DNA from 2 places in the Streptomyces sp. NPDC018263 genome. Region 2 is predicted to be linked to the other one. Evidence: predicted binding sites of a transcription regulator. Region 2 holds the regulator's gene; the other holds the start of a gene.
The links. Region 2 encodes HspR, which represses chaperone genes until heat shock. Its sites were predicted from a motif close to TTGAGNNNNNNNNNCTCAA; they were not measured.

Region 1 (14,796 bases), on a different contig from region 2:
CAGCCCCTCGATGACGGAGAGCTGGCGCTCGACCAGGCCGAGGGTGCGCAGCGCGAGGTTGACGAAGGTGCCGCCGATGCTCTCCCGCAACCGCTCCAACTGGGCGCTGGAGTCGCTGAGTTCGGCGCGCAGCTCCTCGCGGGCGTCGGCCATCTTCTGGCGCTGGCCGACCAGGTGCTTGCGGTCGGCCTCCAGGGTGGCGACCCGCTCGTGCAGGGCGACGGCGTGCGCGTGCAGGGCGTTCACGGAGCGGACGACCTGGGCGAACTCGTCGTTGCGCCCGGTGAAGGCGATCGGCTCCTGTCCGGCGGGGTCCTCGGCGCCGGCCAGGCGGGCCGAGCCCCGGCGCAGCACGGAGAGCGGGCGGGTCAGGGTGCGGGCCATGGCGGTGGCGACGCCGACGGCGAGGAGCATCAGGGCGCCGAGGACCGCGACGCGGATCTCCAGGGCGGTGACGTCGTCGTCCCGCAGGGTGGCGAGGTTCTGCCCCTGGCGCTCGTAGAGGGCGGACTCGGCGCCGCGCATCAGGTCGACGCGGGCGGAGAGCGCGGCGTCCAGCTTCTTGGCGCTGACGGCGAGCTGCCGGTCGCCGAAGGTGGGCTGGGCGGTGAGGAAGTCCAGGTACTTGTCGGCGGAGTTGACCTCCGGGCCGGTGACCGTGGAGTCGTAGGAGGTGACGGCCGCCTTGGGCGCGGTCTCGCGGAAGGTGGCGAGGCCGGCGTCGGCGCGCAGCCGGGCCCGCTGGGCGGCGGTGGTGAGCGCGTCCCGGCGCCTGGTGTCCGCCTCGGAGCCGCCACTGGTGGTGACGGGCAGCCCGGTGACCGGGCTGATCGAGGTGCGGGAGGTGGCGGGCACGCTCAGCGCGGCCAGCAGCAGGCCGCGCGCGGCGGCGGACTGCTGGACGGCGGTGTCGAGCCCGGCGAGCGCGTAGGCGCCGGAGCCGGCGCGCGGGGGCGTCCGGTCGGCCAGCTCCTCGGCGAGCCGGTGCAGCTCGGTGATGGTGGCCGAGTACGCCTGGTGGGTGCTGAGCGCGTCGGTCTTGCCGGTCAGGGCGGCGCGGCGGACGGTGGCGATGCCGTCCAGCGCGGTGCGCAGCCGGGACGGCAGGTCGGTGTCCGCGCGCAGGTCCTCGACCTGGCGGTCGACGCGGGTGCCGCGCTGCTCGGAGGGCGCCTTGGTCCTGGGGCGTCCGGCGGCCACGTAGGAGGTGACCTCGTCGCGCTCGTCGGCCAGTGAGTGGGCGAGCGCGAGGGCGTCCTGCGTCTCGTCCGCCAGGGTCACCAGCTTCTGGGACTCATGGAGGTCCCCGGAGGCGGTGAGCAGGGCGGGGGCGCCTGCCGCGGCTATGGCGGCGGCCACCACGGCCACGGCGACGATGAGCCGGTTGCGCACATGGGTGGGGCGTCCAGCGCCCACGGGGTTCTGCTCGGCGGTCCCCTGGGGGGCCGTCTGCCTGCCTGTGCGCCGAGGCCGCTTCTTCTGCACCGGTGCTCGCAATCCTGAACTCGTCTACGGAAGGGCCGGGCGGCGCCCCGTCGTCTCGGTGCCAAGTGGTGCGTACACCCGGTTCGTGGTTTCCGACCCTCCCAGCGCCGGTGGGCAGTGGCCGCGCATCACCTGACCCGCCACCCGAAGGAGTGAACATCGGAGGGGAGTTGGCGGGCAAGTCGTGACGGCGCGCCGGACACCCTTGCGCGGCGGGCCGGTTGGACGCGGGGGGCAGGCTTTGGCAATATTCGCCGCCACGCATTCCCGGACCGTGCCAATTGCCGCCAATTCCGGCGTCTGAGCTGCGCGGTGGCGCCGATCCGGGTGCGCGCGAAGGCCATTGCCCCCGCGCGTGAAGGGTTCGTGCAGACTGGCGGGGTGCGTACTGATCTCGTCTCGGAACCCGGCACCGCCGACCGGCCCAACGAGGACTTCGCGGGGGTCTGCCTACCCGCCTGCGGTCAGGGCGGTTGCGTGATCTTGCTGGACGGAGTGACCCCGCCCCCGTATCCGCCGGGCTGCTCGCACCCGGTGCCGTGGTTCACCGCCCGGCTGGGCGGCGCACTGACCGAACTGACCGTTTCCCACCGAGATCTGACGCTGCCGGAGATTCTCGGCCGGGCGATCACCCAAACATCGAAGGCCCATCTGACCACCTGTGACCTTTCTCACCCGCGTACGCCCCAGGCGACGGTGGTGCTGGTCCGCTGGTCGGCGGAGACGGTCGAGTACCTGGTGCTCTCGGACTCCGCACTGCTGCTGCGCGCCCCGGACGGCACGGTGACCCCGGTGCTGGACGACCGGCTGGCCAGGCTGCCGCGCGGGGCGCTGGCGAGCGCGGAACGGGTGGACGCCGAGCTGCGCAACAAGGAGGGCGGCTTCTTCACGGCCGCCGCCGACCCCGAGGTGGTCCGGTACGCGGTCACCGGCTCGGTGCCGCGCGCCGAGGTGCGCTCACTGGTCGCGCTGACCGACGGCGCGGCCCGCTGGACGGAGAAGTTCCACGAGGGCGACTGGACGGCCCTGTTCGACCTGGTCGCCAAGGAGGGCACCCGCGCGCTGGTGGACCGGGTGCGCGAGCTGGAGCTGGCGGACCGCGAGGAGCGGGCGTTCCTGGGCCGCAGCAAGACGCACGACGACGCGACGGCCGTCCACGTGGAGCTGTGAGGGCCCGCCGGGTGAACCGCTACTTCTCCGCGATGCCGTTCAACTCGTGCAGCAGCCGGGCGAGTTCGGCGACCTCACGGCGGTCCCAGTGGGCGAGCTGGCTGACGTAGCGGGCACGGCGGGCCTCTCTGACCCGGCCCACCCGGCCCCGGCCCTCGCCGGTGAGGGTGACCAGCCAGGCGCGGCCGTCGGCCGGATCGGGCTCGCGGGCGATCAGGCCGAGGTCCTCCAGGGCGCGCAACTGGCGGGACATGGTGGCCTTGCCGACGCCGATGTAGGCGGCCAGGTCGGTGGCCCGCTGGCCGCCCTGCTCGTCGAGCCGGATCAGCAGCCCGTACGCGGCCGGTTCCAGGTCGGGGTGGACCTCGCGGGCCATCTCGCCCTGGTTGGCCCGCGCCCGCCGCAGCAGCACGGTCAGTTCCCGCTCCAGTGCCAGGAATTCCTGGTCGACACAGCGCGGCGCCACGGGTGCGGTGTCCTCGCCCGTACCGTTGTTCCCGTCCTCGTGCACCTCAGTACCCCTGCCCGGTTTCGCCGTCTGAAATTTTCTGCCGGACCCCGTCATCGCCGCAGCTCCGTCAGTATTTCGCAGGCGTAGACCAACGGCGGCATCCGGACCCCCTTCCCACCCCCGTATCTACGTGCGTAGCTTCTTGGGCGGGCCCCTCGCGGCGGCCCGGCGCCACAGGCTCGTCGGTCATCGCCCCTCCCCTTTCGCCCCCCACTTTCACCCCGAAAGGCCACGCCATGCCCGTGCACAGACCCGGTCCCGCCCGCCCGCGCCCGTCCGCCGTCCTGGTCACGGCCCTGCTCGGCGCGCTCAGCCTCGTCCTCGGTCTCCTCTGCGCCGCCCCCGCCCAGGCCGCGCCCCACCGCGGCGACGCCTACCTCGGCATCGGCGTCCTCTCCCACGACGGCCGCTCCGGCACCCCGGCCGGCACCAGGGTCACCCAGACCGAGGGCGTCGACGTCTCCGGCCACCAGGGCAACGTCGACTGGGCCACCCTGTGGAACAGCGGAGTCCGCTGGGCCTACACCAAGGCCACGGAGGGCACTTACTACACCAACCCGTACTTCGCCCAGCAGTACAACGGCTCGTACAACGTGGGCATGATCCGGGGCGCGTACCACTTCGCCACCCCGGACACCACGAGCGGCGCGACGCAGGCGAACTACTTCGTGGACCACGGCGGCGGCTGGTCGCGGGACGGGCGGACGCTGCCGGGCACGCTGGACATCGAGTGGAATCCGTACGGCGACGCCTGCTACGGCAAGTCGGCCGCCTCGATGGTGAGCTGGATCGCGGACTTCCTCAACACATACCGGGCGCGCACCGGTCGCGACGCCGTGATCTACACGGCCACCAGTTGGTGGACCCAGTGCACGGGCAACAGCGCCGCCTTCGGCGCGGTCAACCCGCTGTGGATCGCCCGGTACGCCACCGCGCCGGGCACGCTGCCGGCGGGCTGGGGCGTGCAGACGATGTGGCAGTACACCTCCTCCGGCCCGACGGTCGGCGACCACGACAAGTTCAACGGCGCCCTGGACCGGGTGCAGGCGCTGGCCAACGGATAAGGCACCGCGTACGCGAAAGGCCCGAGTCCCCCTTCCTTCGGGGGGCTCGGGCCTTCGCCCCGTTCAGGCCGCGACCGGCACCTCCGCCGCGGTGGAGGCGGGCGCCAGGGCCAGCTCCAGCACCTGGCGGACGTCGGTCACCGCGTGCACGTCGAGCTTCTCCAGCACCTCGGCCGGGACGTCGTCCAGGTCGGCCTCGTTGCGCTTGGGGATGATCACGGTGGTCACCCCGGCGCGGTGCGCGGCGAGCAGCTTCTGCTTCACCCCGCCGATCGGCAGCACCCGCCCGGTCAGCGAGACCTCGCCGGTCATCGCCACGTCCGTGCGGACCAGCCGGCCGGAGAGCAGGGAGGCCAGCGCGGTGGTCATGGTGATGCCCGCGCTCGGGCCGTCCTTGGGGACCGCGCCCGCCGGGAAGTGGATGTGCACACCCCGGTCCTTCAGGTCGGCCACCGGCAGCTCCAGCTCGGCGCCCCGGCTGCGCAGGAAGCTCAGCGCGATCTGCGCCGACTCCTTCATCACGTCACCGAGCTGACCGGTCAGGGTCAGCCCCGCGGCGCCCGTCTCCGGGTCGGCGAGCGACGCCTCGACGTACAGCACGTCGCCGCCGGCGCCGGTGACCGCGAGCCCGGTCGCCACACCGGGGACGGCGGTACGGCGCTCGGCCGGGTCCTGCGCGGACTCGGGCACGTGGTGCGGACGGCCCACCAGAGCGCGCAGGTCCTCCTCGCGGACGGTGAACGGCAGTTCCCGCTCACCCAGTTCGTGCTGGGCCGCGACCTTGCGCAGCAGCCGGGCCACGGTCCGCTCCAGGGTGCGCACGCCCGCCTCGCGGGTGTACTCCCCGGCGAGCTTGCGCAGCGCGCCCTCCTCCAGGGTGACCTCGTCACCGGTGAGACCGGCCCGCTCCAACTGGCGCGGGAGCAGGTGGTCGCGGGCGATGACGACCTTCTCGTCCTCGGTGTAGCCGTCGAGGCGGACGATCTCCATCCGGTCGGCCAGCGCCTCCGGGATCGCCTCCAGGACGTTGGCGGTGGCGAGGAAGACCACGTCGGACAGGTCGAGTTCGACCTCCAGGTAGTGGTCCCGGAAGGTGTGGTTCTGCGCCGGGTCCAGCACTTCGAGCAGGGCGGCGGCCGGGTCGCCCCGGAAGTCCGAGCCGACCTTGTCGATCTCGTCGAGCAGCACGACCGGGTTCATCGACCCGGCCTCCTTGACCGCGCGGACGATACGGCCGGGCTGCGCACCGACGTAGGTGCGCCGGTGGCCCCGGATCTCCGCCTCGTCGCGGACACCGCCGAGCGCGACGCGGACGAACTTGCGCCCCATGGCGTGCGCGACGGACTCGCCCAGGCTGGTCTTGCCCACACCGGGCGGGCCGACCAGCGCCAGCACGGCACCGCCGCGCCGTCCGCCGATCACGCCGAGGCCGCGCTCACCGCGCCGCTTGCGCACCGCGAGGTACTCGGTGATGCGCGCCTTCACGTCGTCCAGACCGGCGTGCTCGGCGTCCAGGATCTCCTTGGCGCCCTGGATGTCGTACGCGTCCTCGGTCCGCTCGTTCCACGGCATCTCCAGGACGGTGTCCAGCCAGGTGCGAATCCAGGAGCCCTCCGGGGACTGGTCGGAGGAGCGCTCCAGCTTCTCCACTTCCTTGAGCGCGGCCTCTCGGACGCGCTCGGGCAGGTCGGCGGCCTCCACGCGGGCGCGGTAGTCGTCGGACTCCTCGGCCGCGTCCGGGCCGTCGCCGTTCAGCTCGCGCAGCTCCTTGCGGACCGCTTCGAGCTGGCGGCGCAGCAGGAACTCGCGCTGCTGCTTGTCGACGCCCTCCTGGACGTCCTTGGCGATGGTCTCCGCCACGTCCTGCTCGGCGAGGTGGTCGCGGAGCTGCTGGGCGGCGAGCTTCAGGCGGGCCACCGGGTCGGTGGTCTCCAGCAGCTCGGTCTTCTGGTCGGTGGTGAGGAACGGCGAGTAACCGGAGTTGTCGGCGAGCGCGGAGACGTCGTCGATGGCCTGGACCCGGTCCACGACCTGCCAGGCGCCGCGCTTGCGCAGCCAGGTGGTGGCCAGCGCCTTGTACTCCTTGACCAGGTCGGTCACCTGGCCGGGCAGCGGGTCGGGCACGGTCTCCTCGACCCGGGCGCCCTCGACCCACAGCGCGGCGCCGGGACCGGTGGTGCCCGCGCCGATGCGCACCCGGTGGCGGCCCTTGACCAGGGCGCCGGGGTCGCCGTCGGCGAGTCTGCCGACCTGCTCGACGGTGCCGAGCACACCGGTCTTCGCGTACGTGCCGTCGATGCGCGGGACCAGCAGCACCCTGGGCTTGCCGGACTCGGCGCGCGCGGCGGACTGGGCGGCCTCCACGGCGGCCCGGATCTCGGCGTCGCTCAGATCCAGCGGCACGACCATGCCGGGCAGCACGACCTCGCCGTCGAGCGGCAGCACGGGCAGAACGAGCGTGACCTCCATGGACTCACCCGACTCAGCAGCCATGATCTCCCCTTCGGCAGTCAACTTGAGTAACACTGACTCAATGCTCCTGAGCGGTTGAATGTTCCCCGAACATCGTTCGCTCTCGGCGAACGAAAATCCCGCGCCCGGCCGGGGCAGGATGTCGGCATGACTGCCACGCACGACAGCGCCGGGGAACCGGTGGTCCTGGACCGGCGCGAGGGACCGTACGGGGAGGTGGCGCTGCGCCGCAGCGGGGCGCTGCTCCAGATCATCGCCAACGGGTGCTTCCTGATGGACACCTCCGACGGCCGCTCGGAGCGGCTGCTGGTGGACGCGGCGCGGGACGCGCTGGACGACCGCCCGGCGCCGGAGGTGCTGATCGGCGGGCTCGGCGTCGGCTTCTCGCTGGCGCACGCGGCAGCCGACCCCCGCTGGGGACGCATCACCGTGGTGGAGCGCGAGAGCGCCGTCATCGACTGGCACCGCACCGGCCCGCTGGCCGAGATCTCCGCCGACGCGCTGGCCGACCCGCGCACGCGCGTCGTGGAGGCGGATCTCGTCGCCTACGTCAATGAGACTTCCGACACGTTCGACGCGGTGTGCCTCGACATCGACAACGGACCCGGCTGGACCGTCACGGAGGGCAACGAAGGGCTGTACACACCCAGCGGACTCGCCGCGTGCGCAAGGGTGTTGAGGCCCGACGGGGTCCTTGCCACGTGGTCCGCGCAGCCCTCTCCGGAATTTGAAGGAACCTTGCGGAATGCCGGGTTCCGACAGGTGCGTACCGAAGAGGTCCCCGTTGCCCGTGGCGTTCCCGACGTGGTCCATCTCGCCGTCCGACCTGGATAGCGACGGCCCGGCGTGTCCCCGTAATGTGCAGCGTGACGCGGATCATTCAAGCGTCAATCGCAGTCATGGGATCACCCCACGGATTCCGGAAAGCAACAGGGGCGGGCGATGGAGCAGACACACACCTCCCAGACCGGTGCGGCGACGACGTCACAGGGCGCGCAGCGCCGGGTACTGGTCGTCGAGGACGACCCCACGATCGTCGACGCCATCGCGGCCCGGCTCCGCGCCGAGGGATTCCTCGTGCAGACCGCCGGTGACGGTCCCTCGGCGGTCGACACGGCCGAGGCATGGCAGCCCGACCTGCTGATCCTCGACATCATGCTGCCCGGCTTCGACGGCCTGGAGGTCTGCCGCCGCGTGCAGGCGTCCCGCCCGGTGCCGGTCATGATGCTCACCGCGCGCGACGACGAGACCGACATGCTGGTCGGCCTCGGGGTCGGCGCCGACGACTACATGACCAAGCCGTTCTCCATGCGGGAGCTGGCCGCGCGCGTGCACGTCCTGCTGCGCCGCATGGAGCGTGCCGCGCTCGCCGCGACCACCCCCCGCTCCGGCATACTCCGGCTCGGCGAGCTGGAGATCGACCACGCCCAGCGCCGGGTGCGCGTGAAGTCGGACGACGTCCATCTGACGCCCACCGAGTTCGACCTGCTGGTGTGCCTGGCCAACACCCCGCGCGCGGTGCTCTCCCGCGAGCAACTGCTCGCCGAGGTCTGGGACTGGGCGGACGCCTCCGGCACCCGGACGGTGGACAGCCACATCAAGGCCCTGCGCCGGAAGATCGGCGCCGAGCGCATCCGCACGGTGCACGGGGTCGGTTACGCGCTGGAGACGCCGACGCCGTGAGTCTCGGACGGGAAGCGGGGCGCCGGCGCTCCGGGGGCGGACCCTGGGGCGGCGTACGCCCGTTCTCGATCAAGACCAAGCTGGGCGCGCTGGTCGTCATCTCGGTGCTGATCACCACCGGTCTCTCCATGATCGCGGTGCACACCAAGACCGAGCTGCGCTTCATCACGGTCTTCTCCATGATCGCCACGCTGCTGATCACCCAGTTCGTGGCGCACTCGCTCACCGCGCCGCTGGACGAGATGAACGCGGTGGCCCGCTCCATCTCGCACGGCGACTACACGCGCCGGGTGAGCGAGGGCCGCCGCGACGAACTCGGCGACCTCGCCGTCACGATCAACGTGATGGCGGACGAGCTGGAGGCCCAGGACCTCCAGCGCAAGGAGCTGGTGGCGAACGTCTCGCACGAGCTGCGCACCCCCATCGCGGGCCTGCGCGCGGTGCTGGAGAACATCGTCGACGGCGTCACCGAGGCCGACCCGGAGACCATGCGCACCGCGCTGCGCCAGACCGACCGGCTGGGCAGGCTGGTGGAGACCCTGCTGGACCTCTCCCGCCTCGACAACGGCGTGGTCCCGCTGAAGGCCCGCCGCTTCGAGGTGTGGCCGTACCTGTCCGGCGTGCTCAAGGAGGCCAACATGGTCGCCTCCGCGCGCGCCGGCATCGCCTCCGGCTCCGGCAGCCACACCCGTACCGATGTGCATCTGCACCTGGACGTGTCCCCGCCTGAGCTGACCGCGCACGCCGACCCCGAGCGCATCCACCAGGTCGTGGCGAACCTCATAGACAACGCGGTCAAGCACAGCCCGCCGCACGGCCGGGTCACGGTGAAGGCCCGGCGCGGCGCGCGTCCGGAGTCGCTGGAGCTGGAGGTGCTGGACGAGGGTCCGGGCATCCCGCGCTCGGAGTGGCACCGCGTGTTCGAGCGGTTCAACCGGGGCGCGGTCAGCCGCCCGCACGGTCCGGGCAGCGACGGCGGCACCGGTCTGGGGCTCGCCATCGCCCGCTGGGCGGTGGATCTGCACGGCGGCCGGATCGGTGTGGCCGAATCCGAGCGGGGCTGCCGGATCATCGTCACCCTTCCGGGAGCGGTTCCGGCGTCGAGTTGACGCGCCCGGCCCGCTTGGGATTCAGTCGGATGATCAAGATCACAATCGTTCGTCCAGGCGGACACGTGTGATCAGGCACGGGCCGGCGCGATGCGCGGAGCGAGGACGCTCAGGGCCCCTGTCAGGCGTGCCCGCAACGCCCCTTCCGTATCCGGAACCCCGCTTGTTTCCCGCCATTTCGCGGCCCGAAACGCGGTTCCCGATGTGACTTGCACGACGATGAACGGGCCCGACCTGACCTTCCCGCTCTTGGAGGCGTAGCCTTTATTCCCGCTGTCCATCACCTTGTGAAGCGGAAGAGGGCGGTTACCGCCGTGTCGCCACAGTCCCCCAGTAACTCGAACGTCTCCACCGACGACCAAGCCGGGAAGAACGCCGCCGCGGCGTTCGGCCCGAACGAGTGGCTCGTCGACGAGATCTATCAGCAGTACCTCCAGGACCCGAATTCGGTAGACCGTGCCTGGTGGGACTTCTTCGCCGATTACAAGCCGGGGGCGCCCGCCGCCTCGGCTCCGGCGGGTACCGCGGCCGCGGGGGCCGCGGGCACCACCCCCACCGCTCCCCCGGCCCAGGCCGCCCCGGCCCAGGCCGCCCCGGCTCAGGCCGCCGCGCCCGCCCAGGCACCGGCCCAGCCGGCCCCGGCCGCCAAGCCCGCGCAGGCCCCGGCCGCGCCGGCCCAGGCTCCGGCGCAGGCCCCTGCCGCGAAGGCCGCCCCGGCCGCCCAGGCCCCGGCGAAGCCGGCCGCGGCGCCCGCGGCGAAGCCGAAGGCCGCCGCCGCGCCCGCCACCGAGGCCCCCGAGGGCCCCGAGTACGTGACGCTGCGCGGTCCGTCCGCGGCCGTGGTGAAGAACATGAACGCCTCGCTGGAGCTGCCGACCGCCACCTCGGTGCGCGCGGTCCCGGTGAAGCTGCTGTTCGACAACCGCATCGTCATCAACAACCACCTCAAGCGCGCCCGCGGCGGGAAGATCTCCTTCACGCACCTCATCGGGTTCGCCATGGTGCAGGCCATCAAGGCCATGCCGGCGATGAACTACTCGTTCGGCGAGAAGGACGGCAAGCCGACCCTGGTCAAGCCGCCGCACGTGAACCTCGGCCTGGCCATCGACCTGGTGAAGCCCAACGGCGACCGCCAGCTCGTCGTCGCGGCCATCAAGAAGGCCGAGACGCTGAACTTCTTCGAGTTCTGGCAGGCCTACGAGGACATCGTCCGCCGCGCCCGCGAGGGCAAGCTCACGATGGACGACTTCACCGGCGTCACGGTCTCCCTGACCAACCCCGGCGGCCTCGGCACCGTCCACTCCGTGCCGCGCCTGATGCCCGGCCAGTCCGTGATCATGGGCGTCGGCTCCATGGACTACCCGGCGGAGTTCCAGGGCACCAGCCAGGACACCCTGAACAAGCTCGGCGTCTCCAAGGTCATGACGCTCACGTCGACCTACGACCACCGGGTCATCCAGGGCGCCGCCTCCGGCGAGTTCCTGCGCCAGGTCGCCAACCTGCTCCTCGGCGAGAACGGCTTCTACGACGACATCTTCGAGGCGCTGCGCATCCCCTACGAGCCGGTCCGCTGGCTCAAGGACATCGACGCCAGCCACGACGACGACGTCACCAAGGCCGCCCGTGTCTTCGAGCTGATCCACTCCTACCGGGTCCGCGGCCACGTCATGGCCGACACCGACCCGCTGGAGTACCAGCAGCGCAAGCACCCCGACCTGGACATCACCGAGCACGGGCTCACCCTGTGGGACCTGGAGCGCGAGTTCGCCGTCGGCGGCTTCGCCGGCAAGTCGATGATGAAGCTGCGCGACATCCTGGGCGTGCTGCGCGACTCGTACTGCCGCACCACCGGCATCGAGTTCATGCACATCCAGGACCCCAAGCAGCGCAAGTGGATCCAGGACCGCGTCGAGCGCCCGCACTCCAAGCCGGAGCGCGAGGAGCAGTTGCGCATCCTGCGCCGCCTGAACGCCGCCGAGGCGTTCGAGACGTTCCTGCAGACCAAGTACGTCGGCCAGAAGCGGTTCTCGCTGGAGGGCGGCGAGTCCGTCATCCCGCTGCTGGACGCGGTCATCGACTCGGCCGCCGAGTCGCGCCTGGACGAGGTCGTCATCGGCATGGCCCACCGCGGCCGGCTGAACGTGCTCGCCAACATCGTCGGCAAGTCGTACGCGCAGATCTTCCGGGAGTTCGAGGGCAACCTCGACCCGAAGTCGATGCACGGCTCCGGTGACGTGAAGTACCACCTGGGCGCCGAGGGCACCTTCACCGGGCTCGACGGCGAGCAGATCGCGGTCTCCCTGGTCGCCAACCCCTCGCACCTGGAGGCGGTCGACCCGGTCCTGGAGGGCGTCGCCCGCGCCAAGCAGGACATCATCAACAAGGGCGGCACGGACTTCACCGTGCTGCCGGTGGCGATCCACGGCGACGCGGCCTTCGCGGGCCAGGGCGTGGTGGCCGAGACCCTGAACATGTCGCAGCTCCGCGGCTACCGCACCGGCGGCACGGTCCACATCGTCATCAACAACCAGGTCGGCTTCACCGCCGCCCCGGAGTCCTCGCGCTCCTCGATGTACGCGACCGACGTGGCCCGCATGATCGAGGCCCCGATCTTCCACGTGAACGGTGACGACCCGGAGGCCGTGGTCCGCGTCGCGCGGCTCGCCTTCGAGTTCCGTCAGGCGTTCAACAAGGACGTGGTGATCGACCTCATCTGCTACCGCCGCCGCGGTCACAACGAGTCGGACAACCCGGCCTTCACCCAGCCGCTGATGTACGACCTGATCGACAAGAAGCGCTCGGTGCGCAAGCTCTACACCGAGTCCCTGATCGGTCGCGGTGACATCACCCTGGAGGAGGCCGAGCAGGCGCTCCAGGACTACCAGGGCCAGCTCGAGAAGGTCTTCACCGAGGTCCGCGAGGTCACCTCGCAGCCGGCGCAGGGCGAGTCCCAGCCGCCCAAGGACGGCTTCCCGGCGGCGGTCCCGACCGCGATCTCCGCGGAGGTCGTCAAGCGGATCGCCGAGTCCCAGGTCAACGTCCCGGACAACATCACCGTCCACCCGCGGCTCCTGCCGCAGCTCCAGCGCCGGGCGGCGATGGTGGAGGACGGCACGATCGACTGGGGCATGGGCGAGACCCTGGCCATCGGCTCGCTGCTGCTGGAGGGCACCCCGGTCCGCCTCGCGGGCCAGGACTCCCAGCGCGGCACCTTCGGCCAGCGCCACGCGGTGCTCATCGACCGGCAGACCGGCGAGGAGTACACCCCGCTCCAGTACCTCTCCGAGGACCAGGCGCGGCTGAACGTCTACAACTCCCTGCTGTCCGAGTACGCGGCCATGGGCTTCGAGTACGGCTACTCGCTGGCCCGCCCGGACGCGCTGGTGATGTGGGAGGCGCAGTTCGGCGACTTCGTCAACGGCGCGCAGACGGTCGTCGACGAGTTCATCTCCTCGGCCGAGCAGAAGTGGAACCAGACCTCCGGTGTGGTCCTGCTGCTGCCGCACGGCTACGAGGGCCAGGGCCCGGACCACTCCTCGGCCCGTCCGGAGCGGTTCCTCCAGCTCTGCGCGCAGAACAACATGACGGTCGCCATGCCGACCTCGCCGGCGAACTACTTCCACCTGCTGCGCTGGCAGGTCCACAACCCGGACCACAAGCCGCTGATCGTCTTCACCCCGAAGTCGATGCTGCGTCTGAAGGCGGCGGCCTCGAAGGCGGAGGACTTCACCTCCGGCGAGTTCCGTCCGGTCATCGGCGACGACACGGTCGACCCGGCCGCCGTCCGCAAGGTCGTCTTCTGCTCCGGCAAGGTCTACTACGACCTCGAGGCCGGCCGGCAGAAGCGCGGCGCCACGGACACGGCGATCATCCGCATCGAGCGGCTGTACCCGCTGCCCGGCGCCGAGGTCCAGGCCGAGGTCAACAAGTACCCGAACGCCGAGAAATACCTCTGGGTGCAGGAGGAGCCGGCGAACCAGGGTGCGTGGCCGTTCATCGCGCTCAACCTGATCGACCACCTGGACCTGGCCGTCGGTGCCGACGTCCCGGCGGGCGAGCGCCTGCGCCGCATCTCGCGCGCGCACGGCTCCTCCCCGGCGGTGGGCTCCGCCAAGCGCCACCAGGCGGAGCAGGAGCAGTTGGTGAACGAGGTCTTCGAGGCGTGACCCCGGCTCACTGAGCAACGCTGAAGGGCCCGGCTCTCCTGGATCTGATCCGGAGGGCCGGGCCCTTCGCCGTCCGGGCGGTGCCCGGCGGCGCTCAGCTCGCCTGCGGCTCGAAGTCCCAGTACGGGCGGTTGCGGGAGCGGGCGGAGACGGTGTGGACGTGCTGGGGGCCGAGGGTGGCGGCGAGGTCGGCGAGGGCCTCCTGTTCGACCTTCTCCGCCTGCTGGCGCTCGCGCAGCGCGCGCAGGTCGGCCGCGTAGGCGACGCGGGCGGTCAGGGTGAGCGGGTGGGTGCGGCCCAGGCTGTCGGTGGCGCGCAGGATGGTGATCTGGCTGAGGTCGGCGGCGGCCTCGGTGTCCCCGACGAGGTTGCGCAGCGCGGCCGCGTTGACGGCGCAGCCCAGCGCGTACGGGTGGGTCTCCCCCAGCGCGGCGGACATGTCGGCGAGGCTCTGCTCGATCAGTACGTGGGCGTGGTCGCGTTCGCCGACGCTGCGCAGCACCAGGGCGTGGTTGGCGCGGGCGCCGATGATGAAGGGGTGGCCCTCGGGCAGCAGCAGTTCGTAGCGGGCGAGGACGGACTCGCTGGCCTCGCGGGCCTGGTCGATGTCGCCGTGCTCGCGGGCGAAGCAGCTCTGGCTGACGGCGGCGGCCAGGGTGTGCGTGTGGCTGTCCCCGAGCTTGCGCTCCAGCCCTTCCAGGACGCGGGTGAGCAGTTCGCCCGCCCCGGCCCGGTCCCCGCCGCGCAGCCGGCACAGGGCGAGGTTGTGCTCGGCGCGCAGGGTGTTCTGGTTGTCCGGGCCCATGACGATGCGGTATTCGCGGACGTTCCTGGTCTGGATGGACTCGGCCTCGGAGTAGCGGCCCAGCAGGCGCAGGTCGACCGCGTAGGAGACCTCGGAGAACAGGGTCCAGGGGTGGCGGCCCTTGAGGAGCTGGCGGCGGGCCTCCAGGGTGCGGGTGTCGAAGCCGCGGGCCTGTTCGTAGCGGCCGAGGAGGCGCAGGGTGAAGCCGAGGTTGTTCTGGGCGTTGAGGGTGCGCGAGTCGTGCTCGCCGAACAGCTCGCGGTAGGTGGGGTAGAGCCATTCGTCGAGTTCGAGCGCGGCGTCGTACTGGCCGAGTTCGCGCAGGTCGGCG
Region 2 (14,796 bases):
CGGCGACGACGTCCGCGATGTCGTCGGAGCCGACCTCCTCCTTGACCATGGTGTCCCGCGCGGCCTCCTCCTCGGCCTCGGAGGCGGCCTCCAGCTCCTTCTCCAGCTCGGGGATCTGCCCGTACAGCAGCTTGGAGGCGGTGTCGAAGTCGCCGTCGCGCTGGGCGCGTTCGGCCTGGCCGCGCAGGTCGTCCAGGCGCTCCTTCAGCTCCCCGACGCGGTTGAGGGACTGCTTCTCCTTCTCCCAGCGGGCGGTGAGCCCGCGCAGCTCCTCCTCCTTGTCGGCGAGGTCGCGGCGCAGCCGCTCCAGGCGCTCGCGGGAGGCCGGGTCGGTCTCCTTGCCGATCGCCAGCTCCTCCATGCGGAGCCGGTCGACCCCGCGCTGGAGCTCGTCGATCTCGACGGGTGAGGAGTCGATCTCCATGCGCAGCCGGGACGCGGCCTCGTCCACGAGGTCGATCGCCTTGTCGGGCAGGAAGCGGGAGGTGATGTACCGGTCGGACAGGGTCGCGGCGGCCACCAGCGCGCTGTCCGCGATCTGCACCTTGTGGTGCGCCTCGTACCGCCCCTTCAGACCGCGCAGGATCGCGATGGTGTCCTCGACGCTCGGCTCGGCGACCAGCACCTGCTGGAAGCGCCGCTCCAGCGCCGGGTCCTTCTCGATCCGCTCGCGGTACTCGTCCAGCGTGGTCGCGCCGACCATGCGCAGCTCACCGCGGGCCAGCATCGGCTTGAGCATGTTGCCCGCGTCCATCGCGGAGTCGCCCCCGGCGCCCGCGCCGACGACGGTGTGCAGCTCGTCGATGAAGGTGATGACCTGCCCGTCGGAGTCCTTGATCTCCGAGAGCACGGCCTTGAGCCGCTCCTCGAACTCACCGCGGTACTTGGCGCCCGCGACCATCGCGCCGAGGTCCAGCGAGACCAGCCGCTTGTCCTTCAGGGACTCCGGCACGTCGCCCTTGACGATGCGCTGGGCCAGCCCCTCGACCACGGCGGTCTTGCCGACGCCCGGCTCACCGATGAGGACGGGGTTGTTCTTGGTGCGGCGGCTCAGCACCTGCACGACCCGGCGGATCTCCTGGTCCCGGCCGATGACCGGGTCGAGGCGGCCCTCGCGGGCGGCGGCCGTGAAGTCGGTGCCGAACTTCTCCAGGGCCTTGTACTGACCCTCGGGGTCGGCAGTGGTCACGCGGCGTCCTCCTCTGGCCTTCTGAAAGGCGTCTTGCAGCTTCTTGGCGGTGGCTCCCTGCTCACGGAGCACGTCCCCGGCGGCGCCGCCCTTCGCGGCGAGACCGGTCAGCAGGTGTTCGGTGGAGAGGTAGTCGTCCCCGAGGTCCCCGGCGCGCTCGTCGGCGTCCGCGAGGACGGCGAGCAGCTCCCGGCTGGGCTGCGGGGGCGCGACGGTGGAGCCGGTCACGCTGGGCAGCGAGGCGAGCGCGCGCTCGGCCCCGGCGCGCACGGCGGCCGGGTCGGCGCCGACGGCGGCGAGCAGGTCGGTGATGTTCTCGTTGTCCTGGCCCGCGAGCAGCGCCAGCAACAGGTGAGCGGGCGTCAGGTCGGGGTGCCCCTCCGTCACGGCCCGCTGGCTTGCGGCGTTGATCGCGTCCCGGCTCCTGTTGGTCAGCTCGGCGTCCACGTGCGTGTTCTCCCCTTCCGCCACTACTCCACTGATGACTTAACCAGTGTACACAAACTTGAGTCGGGTGCGCTCAATTAAGCGCCGGGAACCTTGGATTGGCTAGGTTTCGGCCATGCCCTCATACTCCGTGGACCTGGACGCACCGGATGATTCGTACGTCGCCTTCTGGCGGGAGCGGCACCTGAGCACGCTCACCACCCTGCGCCCGGACGGCAGCCCGCACGTCGTGCCGGTGTGCGTGACCTGGGACCCCGAGGCGGGCATCGCCCGTGTCATCACCAGCGGCACCAGCACCAAGGCGGCGCTGGTGCGCGCGGCCGGGGCCGAGGGGGCGCGGGTGGCGGTGTGCCAGGTGGACGGCCGGCGCTGGGCCACGCTGGAGGGGCGGGCGCGGGTGCGCGAGGACCGGGAGGCGGTCGCGGAGGCGGAACGGCGCTTCACCGAGCGGTACGGCCGCGAGCCGCGCGAGAACCCGCTTCGGGTCGCCCTGGAGATCGAGGTGGAACGCGCGCTCGGGCACGGCTGAAGAGTTCCGGCCACGTGGCCGGAGTACCGAAACCCCGAAATATGCGCAGAAACTGCAGCGGCGTCACCGTGTTCAGGTCACGGTGACGCCGCTGCGGGGGGAAGTACCTGAGGCGATCTTTTACGACGGGGGAATCGCGTCAGGCACTGCGGGGGGTGGCAGTTGTGGTCCTGAGGTCGGCGACCTCGGGCTCCGCGAGACGGTGGTCCCGCTGGTCCAGATTGACGAAGATCATGCCGTACCGGACGGCACACCGCACCGGCTGCGGCGCGCCGCGCGGCTTGCGCAGGCAGCGGTACGCCCGTACGTCCTCGTCCTCGTCACGGGTGACCACCACCGGCTCGCCGAACACCGTCACCATCAACGAGTCGCCGCTGTGGGGGATGGCGGTGACCAGGTCGATGAAGTGCCAGCCGGAGCGGTAGGCGGTGGCCATCTCACGACGGAAGGAGCGGTCGTCGGGAGGCGTGGTCATGGTGATCAGTCCCACCGCGTGTCGAGCGGGGCGACGTCCCACCTCGTGTCCGCCGGCGTGGTGTCCCACCGGGTGTCCTGAACGCCCGCCGCTGTCGCGGCCCCCCGGTCACCCGGCGAGTGCGCGCTCGTCGCACCGGAGAGGCCCGCCAGTGTTCCGACGGCCGCAACGGCGGAGAGAGCGGCAACAAGCGCCGAGCGAAGCATTCTGTTACGCATGGTCGGCTTCGTCCTCACTTGAAAGTCCCCTCTTCCCCCGTCGAGTTAGACGATGGCTCATTCAGGCACATCATCGCCACACGATCGGTGCATCATGTTCCTGCATGTTCAGGACCCTGGGGGGTGGAGATTTGGCAACAAACGGGACAGAGGCGACACATCCCCACGCGGTGACAGAGATGTGCGCGGAAGGAAACCGCCTCTACGCGAGCGCCCTGCGCACCGGCCGTATCCCGCGCGCGGACGCCGAGGCGGCTCCGTGCCTGATGGAGTTCGCCCTGCTCCACCCCGACCCCGACGATCCCGGCTGGCTGCGGCCCGTGGCGCCGGCCGTCGCGCTGGCCCAGCGGCTGACCCCGATCGAGCGGGAGATCGCGGAGCGGCGGCGCCGGTCCATCGTGCTCTCCGAGATCTTCGAACCCTTCATGACGCTGAGCGCGCGCGAGGACGCCCCGACGCACGCCATCACCGTCCTGGAGGGCCTGGACCGCATCAACGCGGCCCTGGACCTCGCCACCGGCCAGTGCCGCACCGAGGTGCTCACCGTGCAGCCAGGCGGCCGCCGCAGCCCCGAGAACCGCCTCCTGGAGGCGCTGGACCGCGACCGCCCGCTGATCGAGCGCGGGGTGCGCATCCGCACCCTGTACCAGCACACCGCCCGCTACAGCGCCGACCGGCTCGCCTACGTGGACCGCTTCACCGACGGCAAGGCCGAGTACCGCACCATCGACGAACTGGTCGAGCGGCTGATCATCTGCGACGAGACGGTGGCCTTCATCCCGGTCCGCGAGGACCGCCAGGTCGCCCTGGAGCTGCGCCACCCCGGCCTGGTGCGCTACCTGGTCAAGGTCTTCGAGTTCATGTGGAGCCGCGCGGTCCCGCTGAGCGCCGGCACGCCGTACGAGACCGCTCCGGACGGCATCACCGACATCCAGCACTCCATCGCCAAGCTCCTGGTGGAGGGGCATGTCGACGAGGCCATCGCGCGCCGCCTCGGCATGAACGTCCGCACCTGCCGCGCCCACATCGCCAAGCTCGCCACCGCGCTGGGCAGCGGCAGCCGGGCCCAGCTCGGCTATCTGATCGCCCGCTCCGGGATGCTCAAGGAAGCGGACTAGGGCGGGTCCGCGCGCCGGCGGGCGCGGACGCCGGTCCGTGCGAGGGGCCGTCCAGCCCCACCTGGGCGATGCGGACGCCGAGTTGGGTACGGCTGGTCGCGCCCAGGGTCTCCGAGAGCCGGGCGATGTGCGCGCGACAGGTGCGCACGCTGATCCCGAGCCGCTCGGCGATCACCGCGTCCTGGTGGCCCTCGGCGAGCAGCGCGGCGATGGCGCGTTCGCGGTGCGAGATGCCCTCGATGCCGGTGTCGGGCAGCGGGGCGGTGAGCGGGATGGCCAGCCGCCACAGCCGCTCGAAGACCGTCACCAGGTACTCCACCAGCGCCGGGTGGCGCAGCTCCAGGGCCATGGTGCGGTCGGTGTTGGCGGGGATGAAGGCGACCGTGCGGTCGAAGAGGATGAGCCGGTCGATGACCTCGTCCAGCGTGCGGGCCTCCACCGCGTCGCCCATCAGCTCCAGGTAGTTGAGCAACCCCTGGCCGTGCCGGGCGACATGGGTGTACAGGTCGCGCATCCGGACACCCCGGGCGCGCAGTTCGAGCGCCCGGTGCAGCCCCTCGGTCAGCTCGGCCTCGCGCCGGATGCCGCCGGGCTGCACGGTGAGCACCTCGGTGGCACACCGCTCGGTGGCCTCGTCCATCGCGGCCTGGATACGGGTGAGCCCGTCCAGCACCCGGATCGCGGAGCCCTCACCCGGTGCGCCGATAGCGGGCAGTTGACGGCCGAGCCCGGCGTACCAGTCGAACGCGGCGACCGCCGAGCCCATCCGGCGCCGGCTCTCGGTGACCTCGTCGTAGACCCCGCGCAGCAGCCGGGTCATCACCTCCTGCGGGGAGGTGGGGACCAGCCAGTCCATGTCGTCGGGGTCGGGGTGCAGCAGGGCCAGCTCCAGCAGGCAGGGCACCGGCTCCGCGTCCGCGCGGGGCACCCGGCCCCGGCGCACGGCACGGGAGTACACGCGGTCCCCCTGCCCGCACAGCCGGTCGGCACCGTGGGGATGCTCCTCCGTCGCGTGCCCGGCCATCGCCCATTCCACCCCCGGTCGCCGCCACTTCGCAGCGCAACTATGCGGGGCGCCGCCCGCCTCCGCAACACGGCTCCTCCTGCCCCGGGCACCGCGAAACACCGGTATGCCCGGATCGCCGGGGGCCGGGCGGCCGACGAAAAGGGAGGCGGCCCCGCCGTCACCGGGGCCGCCTCCCTCACCTGTCTCCGGGCCGCTCCCCGGCCGCGCGTCCGCGCGTCAGCGCAGGCCCACGGCCGCGCAGGCCGACTTGTAGGAGGCGGTGCAGATCTGGTCGACGGTGTAGATGCCGTCCTCGACGACCGTGTCCTTGATCTTGCTCTTGGTCAGCGCGGTCACCTGGACCAGCTTGGCCGGGATCTGCTTGTCGGTGGGGCTGTCGACGCGGTCCTGGGTGAGGGCGTCGAACTGGATGTCCTTGCCCTGCACCTTGGCGACGGCCATCTGGGCGGCGGCCTCGGCCTCGTCCGGGTAGGACTTGTAGACGCTCATGTACTGCTGGCCCGCCAGGATGCGCTGTACGGCGTCCAGTTCGGCGTCCTGGCCGGTGATCGGGGGCAGGCTGGTGACGCCCGCGTTCTTCAGGGCCTTGATGACGCCGCCCGCCATGCCGTCGTTGGCGGCGTAGACGGCGGCGATGTTGTCCTTGCCGATCCGGCCTATCGCCTCGGTCATGTTGGCCTCGGCGTTCTCCGGCTTCCACTCCTTGGTGTCGAAGCTCTCCGCGATCGTCACCTTGCCGGTCAGCTCGGAGAGCGCACCCTCCTTGAACTGCTTGGCGTTGGGGTCGGTCGGCGAACCGTTCATCATCACGATCTTGTCGGAGAGCCCGGCGCCCGAACCCAGCCGCTCCAGCAGGGAACGGCCCTGCACCTCGCCGACCAGCTCGTTGTCGAAGGAGATGTACGCCTGGATCGGGCCCTCGGCCAGCCGGTCGTAGGCGATGACCGGGATGCCCGCGTCCTTGGCCTTCTTCACGGCCGGCGCGATCGCGTGCGCGTCGACGGCGTCCAGCAGGATGACGTTGACCTTCTCGTCGATCATCCGCTGCATCTGCTCGGCCTGCTGACCGGCGTCCGCGTCGGCGTTGGCGTACTCGACCTTGCCCTTGCCGTGGGTCAGTTCGGCCACCTTGCTCTTGATGATGGGGTAGTCGAACTTGTCGTAGCGGGTGTTCGCCTTCTCCGGCAGCAGCAGGCCGACGGTGACCTGGTCGCCCATGGTCGGGCTCGCGCTCGCGTCGTCTCCCGCCGCGTTCAGGACGCCACAGCCGGCGAGCGGGAGGACCATCGTGGAGACGGCCACGGACAGGGCGATACGGCGCATTCGAGGGCTCACTTCAGGTGCGTTCCGACGGGGTGCTGCGTGCGACCCGGGTGTCTGAAAAGACAACTTGGAGGCGCCCCACGGCGTCAAGCAAAACAACTTAACGAGATGGCAACACCACGCTGCGTTCAGCCGGTGAAGACCTGGCGGAACCTTGCGCAACCCGCTGTAAACACCCTTCACAACCTCCCCGTGCGAACCGCGTGTTACGTACACACGGGCGAATGAAGTCAGCCACGGTGTGAAAACCCGAAAGAGCCGGGAGGCTCAAGCCTCCCGGCTCTTTCGAAGGTGCTCGCCGGTTACGTCGCTCAGTCCGCGGACTGCTGCCGCTTCGGCCGCCACACCACCAGCGCGCTGGTCTGCTGGACCTCCTGGTACGGGACCAGGTCGCGCCGGTAGGAGGCGTGCACGGCGGCCTCGCGCTGACGCATCGTCGCCGCCGCGCCGTCGAGGGCCGACTCCAGCTCCGCGACACGGGACTGGAGCGCCGCGACGTGGTTCTCCAGTTCGATGATGCGCTTGATGCCGGCCAGGTTGATGCCCTCGTCCTGCGACAACTGCTGCACCTGGCGGAGCAGTTCGATGTCACGGGCCGAATAACGCCGCCCGCGCCCGGCCGTGCGGTCCGGGGAGACCAGACCGAGGCGGTCGTACTGCCGGAGCGTCTGCGGATGGAGTCCGGAGAGCTGCGCGGCGACCGAGATGACGTAGACCGGGGTCTCCTCGGTCAGCTCGTACGGGTTGCGCCGACGACCTGGTGTGTCCATCGGGCTCATTCTCCCTTCGCGGCCTCGAACAGCTCCGCCCGCGGGTCCTCGTCCGCGGTCGCCTCGCGATACGCCTCCAGCGCGTCACGAGCCTTCCCCGAGAGGTCCTTCGGGACACTCACCTCCACGGTGATCAGCAGATCGCCGTGACTGCCGTCCTTGCGCGCCGCGCCCTTGCCCCGCGCCCGCATGGTGCGGCCGTTGGGCGTGCCGGGCGGCAGCTTCAGGGTGACCGGGGACCCGCCGAGGGTGGGCACCCGCACCTCGCCGCCGAGCGCCGCCTCGGTGAAGGTGACCGGCACGGTGACGGTGAGGTTGTCGCCCTTGCGGCCGAACACCTTGTGCTCGCCCACGTGGACGGTGACGTACAGATCGCCCGCCGGACCGCCGCGCTCGCCGGGCGCGCCCTTGCCGCGCAGCCGGATGCGCTGCCCGTCGGTGACACCCGCCGGGATGCGGACCTGCATGGTGCGCGAGGACTTGGCCCGGCCGCTGCCGCCGCAGTCGGCGCAGGGGTGCTCCGCGATCAGGCCGCGGCCCTTGCAGTCGGGGCACGGGTCGGTGAGCGAGAAGCCGCCGCCGGAGCCCCGCGCGACCTGTCCGGTGCCGACGCAGGTCGGGCACACGCGCGGCGTGCCGTTCTTGTCGCCGGTGCCCGAACACGCCTTGCAGGGCGCCTGGGAGGTCATCCTGAGCGGTACGGTCGCGCCCTCGATCGCCTCGGTGAAGCTGAGCGTCACCTCGGTGTCGACGTCCTGCCCCCGGCGCGGCTGGGTACGGGTGGTACCCGGGCCGCCCCGGTTGAACAGACCGCCGAAGACATCGCCGAGCCCGCCGCCGAAGCCGCCGCTCTGCGCGCCGCCCGCACCGCCGGCGCCCCCGAAGAGGTCGCCGAGGTCGAAGTTGAACTGACCGCCGCCCGCACCCGGCCCCGGCCGGAATCCGCCGTTGCCGAACAGGGCCCGCGCGTCGTCGTACTCCTTGCGCTTCTTGGGGTCACCGAGGACGTCGTTCGCCTCGGAGATCTCCTTGAAGCGCTCCTCTGCGCGGGTGTTGCCCTTGTTGGCGTCCGGGTGGAACTCGCGGGCGAGCTTCCGGTACGCCTTCTTGATCTCGGCCTCGGTGGCGTCCTTGGGGACGCCGAGGACCTTGTAGAAGTCCTTCTCGATGAAGTCCTTGGTACTCATCCCCGACGTCCCTCCTTCCGGACCTGCATGATTTCCGTGATTACGTCAGCCCTCCTCCGGGCCACCGTTCTCCTTGTCGTCGGCCGCGCTCTCCTCGGCCTCCTCCGCCTTGACGGTCTGCGCGCCGGGCTGCGGCTCGGCGACGGCCACCCGCGCGGGGCGGATGGTGCGCTCACCGATGCGGTAACCGGGCTGGAGGATGGCCACGCACGTCGTCTCGGTGACGTCGGGCGCGTAGGAGTGCATCAGGGCTTCGTGGATCGTCGGGTCGAAGGGCTCGCCCTCCTTGCCGAACTGCATGAGGCCCATCTTGGCCGCCACGGTCTCCAGCGACTCGGCGACCGACTTGAAGCCGCCGAGCAGTTCGCCGTGCTCCCGCGCGCGGCCGATGTCGTCCAGCACGGGCAGCAGCTCGGTCAGGAGGTTCGCGATGGCGACCTCCTTGACCGCGACGCGGTCGCGCTCGACGCGGCGGCGGTAGTTCTGGTACTCGGCCTGGAGCCGCTGGAGGTCGGCCGTGCGCTCACCGAGCGCCGTCCGCACCTGGTCCAACTGCGCCACCAGACCGGCGTCCGCACTTGCGTCCCCCGCCGGGGCCGCCCCCTTCTCGGAGGCGGCCTTCGGCTCGGCGTCGTCGGGGTTCGCGCCGGAGGGGACGTCGGGCTTCTCCTCGAAGCCCGGGGTCTCCTCCGTCACGCGGCACCGTCCTTGCGCTCGTCGTCGACGATCTCGGCGTCCACGACGTCGTCGTCCTTGGCCTCACCGGCGTCGGCGGACGGACCGCCGGCGGCCTGGGCGCCCTGGGCGTCGGCGTACATGGCCTGGCCGAGCTTCTGCGAGACGGCCGCGACCTTCTCGGTGGCGGTACGGATCTCGGCGCTGTCCTCACCCTTGAGCTTCTCCTTCAGCTCGGTGACAGCCTCCTCGACCTCGGTCTTGATCTCGCCCGGGACCTTGTCCTCGTTGTCCTTGAGGAACTTCTCGGTCTGGTAGACGAGCTGCTCGCCCTGGTTGCGGGTCTCGGCGGCCTCGCGGCGGGCGTGGTCCTCCTCCGCGTACTTCTCGGCCTCCTGGCGCATGCGGTCGACCTCGTCCTTCGGCAGCGAGGAGCCACCGGTGACGGTCATCTTCTGCTCCTTGCCCGTGCCCAGGTCCTTCGCGGTCACGTGCATGATGCCGTTGGCGTCGATGTCGAAGGCGACCTCGATCTGCGGGACACCGCGCGGGGCCGGCGGCAGACCGGTCAGCTCGAACATCCCGAGCTTCTTGTTGTACGCCGCGATCTCGCGCTCGCCCTGGTAGACCTGGATCTGCACGGAGGGCTGGTTGTCCTCGGCGGTGGTGAAGATCTCGGACCGCTTGGTCGGGATCGTCGTGTTCCGCTCGATCAGCTTGGTCATGATGCCGCCCTTGGTCTCGATACCGAGGGACAGCGGGGTGACGTCGAGGAGCAGGACGTCCTTGACCTCGCCCTTGAGGACACCGGCCTGGAGGGCCGCGCCGATGGCGACGACCTCGTCCGGGTTGACGCCCTTGTTGGCCTCGTTGCCGCCGGTCAGTTCCTTGACCAGCTCGGCGACGGCCGGCATACGGGTCGAACCGCCGACGAGGACCACGTGGTCGATCTCGCCGAGCTGGATGCCCGCGTCCTTGATGACGTTGTGGAACGGCGTCTTGCAGCGCTCCAGGAGGTCGGCGGTGAGCTGCTGGAACTGGGCGCGGGTGAGCTTCTCGTCCAGGTGCAGCGGGCCCTCGGCGGACGCCGTGATGTAGGGCAGGTTGATCGAGGTCTCCGTGGAGGAGGACAGCTCGATCTTGGCCTTCTCGGCGGCCTCGCGGAGGCGCTGGAGGGCCATCTTGTCCTTGGCGAGGTCCACGCCGTGGCCGGCCTTGAACTGCTGGACCAGGTAGTCGACGACGCGCTGGTCCCAGTCGTCACCACCGAGGTGGTTGTCACCGTTGGTGGCCTTCACCTCGACGACGCCGTCACCGATCTCCAGCAGCGACACGTCGAAGGTGCCGCCACCGAGGTCGAAGACCAGGATGGTCTGGTCGTCCTTGTCGAGGCCGTACGCGAGGGCGGCGGCGGTCGGCTCGTTGACGATGCGCAGGACGTTCAGACCCGCGATCTCACCGGCCTCCTTGGTCGCCTGACGCTCGGAGTCGTTGAAGTACGCCGGGACGGTGATGACCGCGTCGGTCACCTTCTCGCCCAGGTAGGACTCGGCGTCGCGCTTCAGCTTCTGCAGAATGAACGCGGAGATCTGCTGCGGGTTGAAGTCCTTCCCGTCGAGCTGGATCTTCCAGTCGGTGCCCATGTGGCGCTTCACCGAGCGGATGGTCCGGTCCACGTTCGTGACCGCCTGGCGCTTGGCGACCTCGCCGACGAGCACCTCACCGTTCTTCGCGAAGGCGACGACGGACGGCGTGGTCCGGGCACCCTCGGCGTTGGTGATGACGGTGGGCTCGCCGCCCTCCAGAACGCTGACGACGGAGTTAGTCGTGCCCAGGTCGATGCCGACCGCACGTGCCATGGTTGATTCCTCCAGAGGACTTGAGTGGGACTGGCTCAAGTGTGCCACTCGGATCGCACTGGGTCAACAGACATGAGCCGACCGGACTCAACTCTTATATGGCGCTTATATGCAAGGCGGCGCCGGGCCCGACCGTCCGCGGGTTCCCCCGTCCCGGCGAAGGCAACCCTCAGCGACCCATCTCACCCCGCGCCGTGCTGCATCGCGCAGGAGGATGGGGGTAGTCTCAGACGGACTGCATAAGTTACCGCTTAGTAATTTCGAGGCCGCCTCAGGAGCCCCTCATGCAACTCGCCGCGATCATCGTGTCGCTGGTCCTGACCGTGGTCGGTGTCGCGCTGCTCGCCCGGGCCATCGGACAGTTCGTCCGGTACTTCAAGCTGGGCCAGCCCGTCCCCGCCGGTACCCGGACCGACAACCCGTACCAGCGCAGCGTGACGCTGGTGCGGGAGTTCCTCGGCCACACCCGGATGAACAAGTGGGGCATCGTCGGTGTGGCCCACTGGTTCGTGGCCGTGGGCTTCCTGACGCTGCCGCCGACCCTGGCCCAGGCGTTCGGCCAGCTCTTCAAGGCCGACTGGACGCTGCCCTTCATCGGCGACTTCCTGCCCTTCGAGCTGTACATCGAGTTCATCGGTGTGATGACCGTGCTCGGCATCGCCGTGCTGATGGTCATCCGGCTGCTGAGCCTGCCCAGCCGCCCGGGCCGCAAGTCCCGCTTCGCCGGTTCCAAGGCCGGCCAGGCGTACTTCGTCGAGTACGTCATCCTCACCATCGGCCTGGCGATCTACACCCTGCGCGGCCTCGAGGGCGCCCTGCACCACGTGGACCACTACGAGGCGGCCTACTTCGCCTCGTACCCGCTGGTCCTCGCCTTCAAGGCGCTCAGCGTCACCACGCTGCAGAACCTGGTCTACCTGGTCGCCATGATCAAGATCGGGACCTCGTTCATCTGGATGATCGTGGTCTCGCTCAACACCAACATGGGTGTGGCCTGGCACCGCTTCCTGGCGTTCCCGAACATCTGGTTCAAGCGGGACGCGGACGGCGGCGTCGCCCTCGGCGCGCTCCAGCCGATGACCTCCGGCGGCAAGCCGATCGACTTCACCGACCCCGGTGAGGACGACGTCTTCGGTGTCTCCCAGGTCGAGCAGTTCTCCTGGAAGGGCCTGCTGGACTTCTCCACCTGCACCGAGTGCGGCCGCTGCCAGTCGCAGTGCCCCGCGTGGAACACCGGCAAGCCGCTCTCCCCGAAGCTGCTGATCATGTCGCTGCGGGACCACGCCCACGCCAAGGCGCCCTACCTGCTCGCGGGTGGCGGCAAGACCATGGAGGGCGACGAGAAGGCGTCCGCGGAGCAGCTCGCGAACGTGCCCGCGGCCGCGCTGGCCGAGGCCGAGCGCCCGCTGATCGGCACCGCCGAGGAGAACGGCGTCATCGACCCGGACGTGCTGTGGTCCTGCACCACCTGCGGCGCCTGTGTCGAGCAGTGCCCGGTGGACATCGAGCACGTCGACCACATCGTCGACATGCGCCGCTACCAGGTGATGATCGAGTCCGCGTTCCCGTCCGAGGCGGGCACGATGCTCAAGAACCTGGAGAAGAAGGGCAACCCCTGGGGCCTGGCCAAGAAGCAGCGGCTGGAGTGGACCAAGGAGGTCGACTTCGAGGTCCCGGTCGTCGGCAAGGACATCGAGGACCTGTCCGAGGTCGAGTACCTCTACTGGGTCGGCTGCGCCGGTGCCCTGGAGGACCGCGCCAAGAAGACGACCAAGGCGTTCGCCGAGCTGCTGCACATCGCGGGCGTCAAGTTCGCCATCATGGGCGGCGACGAGAAGTGCACCGGTGACTCCGCCCGCCGTCTCGGCAACGAGCCCCTGTTCCAGGAGCTCGGCATGGAGAACGTCATGTCCCTCAACGCCGCGTTCGGCGAGGAGATGGACGACGACGGCAAGGTGATCCCGGAGTCGGCGAAGCCGAAGTCGGCCAAGAAGATCGTCGCCACCTGCCCGCACTGCCTCAACACACTCGGCAACGAGTACCCGCAGCTCGGCGGCGACTACGAGGTCATCCACCACACCCAGTTGCTCCAGCACCTGGTGGACGAGGGCAAGCTGATCCCCGTCACCCCGGTCGAGGGCATCATCACGTACCACGACCCCTGCTACCTGGGCCGGCACAACAAGATCTACACGCCTCCGCGCGAGATCATCGGCAAGGTCCCGGGTCTGCGGAACGAGGAGATGCACCGCCACAAGGAGCGCGGCTTCTGCTGTGGCGCCGGTGGCGCGCGGATGTGGATGGAGGAGCGGATCGGCAAGCGCATCAACAACGAGCGCGTCGACGAGGCCCTCTCCCTCAACCCCGACATCGTCTCCACCGCCTGCCCGTTCTGCCTGGTCATGCTGACCGACTCGGTCAACGGCAAGAAGAACGACGGCAAGGCGAAGGAGTCCATCCAGGTCGTGGACGTGGCCCAGCTCCTGCTGGACTCCGTCCGCACCCCGGCGGACCCGGCGGACGAGGACGAGCCCGCCACCGAGCCGGAGCCCGAGCCGGTCAAGTAGCGCACCGCTTCGCACACGACGGCGCCCCCTGGTCCACGAGACCGGGGGGCGCCGTCGTACCCGTAGGGGGTCGCGCCGGGGGTTACTTCGGGGACGCCTGCTGGACGACCTCGAAGGACCACAGGGTGGAGCCGGCCGCGGCGGGCCGCTGCTTCTCGCCGCCCTCACCGCCGCCGGTGCCCTGGTGGGCGGCCTTCATGGGGCCCTCCATCCACGCCTGGAAGGCCGCCTCGTCGCGCCAGCGGGTGTAGACGAGGTACTGGTCGGTGCCCTCCACCGGCCGCAGCAGCTCGAACCACTCGAACCCGTCCGAGCTCTCCACCGTGTGCGCCCGCGAGGCGAACCGCTTCTCCAGCACCTCCCGCTGCTCGTCGGGAACGGTCAGCACATTGATCTTCACTACGCTCATGCCCCCATCCTGCCCCCACCGTCTTACGTTCGCGTCTTCACCCAAACCTCCGGCCGCCCCCGGCCACCCCCGGTCTTCCCCCTGACGGTCCCTTAGGGGATGTCACAGGATGGCCGCAATGCCGGGCCCGACCCCCCGGGCCCGGCACACGGGCCGTCGGGAGCAGGTACGTTCGACGGGTGGCTGGATTCAGGATGGGACGCGGGGACCGGGACAACCGCACCGCACAAGGACAGCAGGCGCACGCGCCCCAGGGCCCGGCGTACGGCGGCCAGGCCCCGCACCACGGGCAGCGGGGGCCCGGCTACGGCTACCCGCAGGGCCGTCCGGGGCACCCGCAGGGGAACCAGTACGGGTACCCGGGACCGGTGAACGACGGCCCGGAGTACTTCGGCGACCCCGGTCCCGCGGGCCACGGCGGGCACGACCCGTACGCGGCGAACCAGCCGGGCCACACCCAGGCGTTCTCCATCGACGAGGCGTCCGCCTACACGCAGGGCCAGACCTACCACGCGGGCGCGGCGCAGCCCCCCGGCCCGTCCGGCCCGGCGCTGCACTGGAAGGAACTGCTGAAGGGGGTCGTGTTCAACCCGAACCCGACCTTCCTCCGCATGCGGGACTACACGATGTGGGGCCCCGCCCTGATCGTGACGTTCCTCTACGGCCTGCTCGCGGTGTTCGGCTTCGACGGCGCCCGCGCGGACGTGATCGGCGCGACGTTCACCAACGCGGTGCCGATCGTGCTGATCTCGGCCGTGACGATGGTGCTGAGCGCGTTCGTCCTGGGCGTGGTCACCCACACCCTGGCCCGCCAGCTCGGCGGCGACGGCGCCTGGCAGCCCACCGTCGGCCTGTCGATGCTGATCATGTCGCTGACGGACGCCCCGCGCCTGGTCTTCGCCATGTTCTTCGGCGGCGACGCGAGCTTCGTCCAGGTCATCGGCTGGATCACCTGGCTCGCCGCGGGCGCCCTGCTCACGCTGATGGTCTCCCGCTCCCACGA

Region 1: a site for HspR is predicted at 6,746-6,764, ahead of lon (endopeptidase La). Genes of this name have one in related genera too.

Annotation. Positions count from the first base shown of each region.
Region 1 covers NZ_JBVHFA010000001.1:371,059-385,854, forward strand. The annotation lists gene ACZ3HQ_RS01700 (sensor histidine kinase) at 1-1,485, opposite strand, end outside; gene ACZ3HQ_RS01705 (hypothetical protein) at 1,867-2,655, shown strand; gene ACZ3HQ_RS01710 (MarR family winged helix-turn-helix transcriptional regulator) at 2,675-3,166, opposite strand; gene ACZ3HQ_RS01715 (lysozyme) at 3,403-4,230, shown strand; gene lon (endopeptidase La) at 4,294-6,723, opposite strand; gene ACZ3HQ_RS01725 (spermine/spermidine synthase domain-containing protein) at 6,850-7,536, shown strand; gene ACZ3HQ_RS01730 (response regulator transcription factor) at 7,645-8,385, shown strand; gene ACZ3HQ_RS01735 (sensor histidine kinase) at 8,382-9,494, shown strand; gene ACZ3HQ_RS01740 (multifunctional oxoglutarate decarboxylase/oxoglutarate dehydrogenase thiamine pyrophosphate-binding subunit/dihydrolipoyllysine-residue succinyltransferase subunit) at 9,809-13,660, shown strand; gene fxsT (FxSxx-COOH system tetratricopeptide repeat protein) at 13,755-14,796, opposite strand, start outside.
Region 2 covers NZ_JBVHFA010000003.1:236,469-251,264, forward strand. The annotation lists gene clpB (ATP-dependent chaperone ClpB) at 1-1,636, opposite strand, end outside; gene ACZ3HQ_RS10215 (pyridoxamine 5'-phosphate oxidase family protein) at 1,752-2,165, shown strand; gene ACZ3HQ_RS10220 (Rieske (2Fe-2S) protein) at 2,305-2,640, opposite strand; gene ACZ3HQ_RS10225 (helix-turn-helix transcriptional regulator) at 2,963-3,976, shown strand; gene ACZ3HQ_RS10230 (helix-turn-helix transcriptional regulator) at 3,960-5,000, opposite strand; gene ACZ3HQ_RS10235 (sugar ABC transporter substrate-binding protein) at 5,220-6,326, opposite strand; gene ACZ3HQ_RS10240 (heat shock protein transcriptional repressor HspR) at 6,638-7,096, opposite strand; gene dnaJ (molecular chaperone DnaJ) at 7,102-8,283, opposite strand; gene grpE (nucleotide exchange factor GrpE) at 8,329-8,979, opposite strand; gene dnaK (molecular chaperone DnaK) at 8,976-10,817, opposite strand; gene ACZ3HQ_RS10260 ((Fe-S)-binding protein) at 11,102-13,384, shown strand; gene ACZ3HQ_RS10265 (antibiotic biosynthesis monooxygenase family protein) at 13,467-13,793, opposite strand; gene ACZ3HQ_RS10270 (YIP1 family protein) at 13,973-14,796, shown strand, end outside.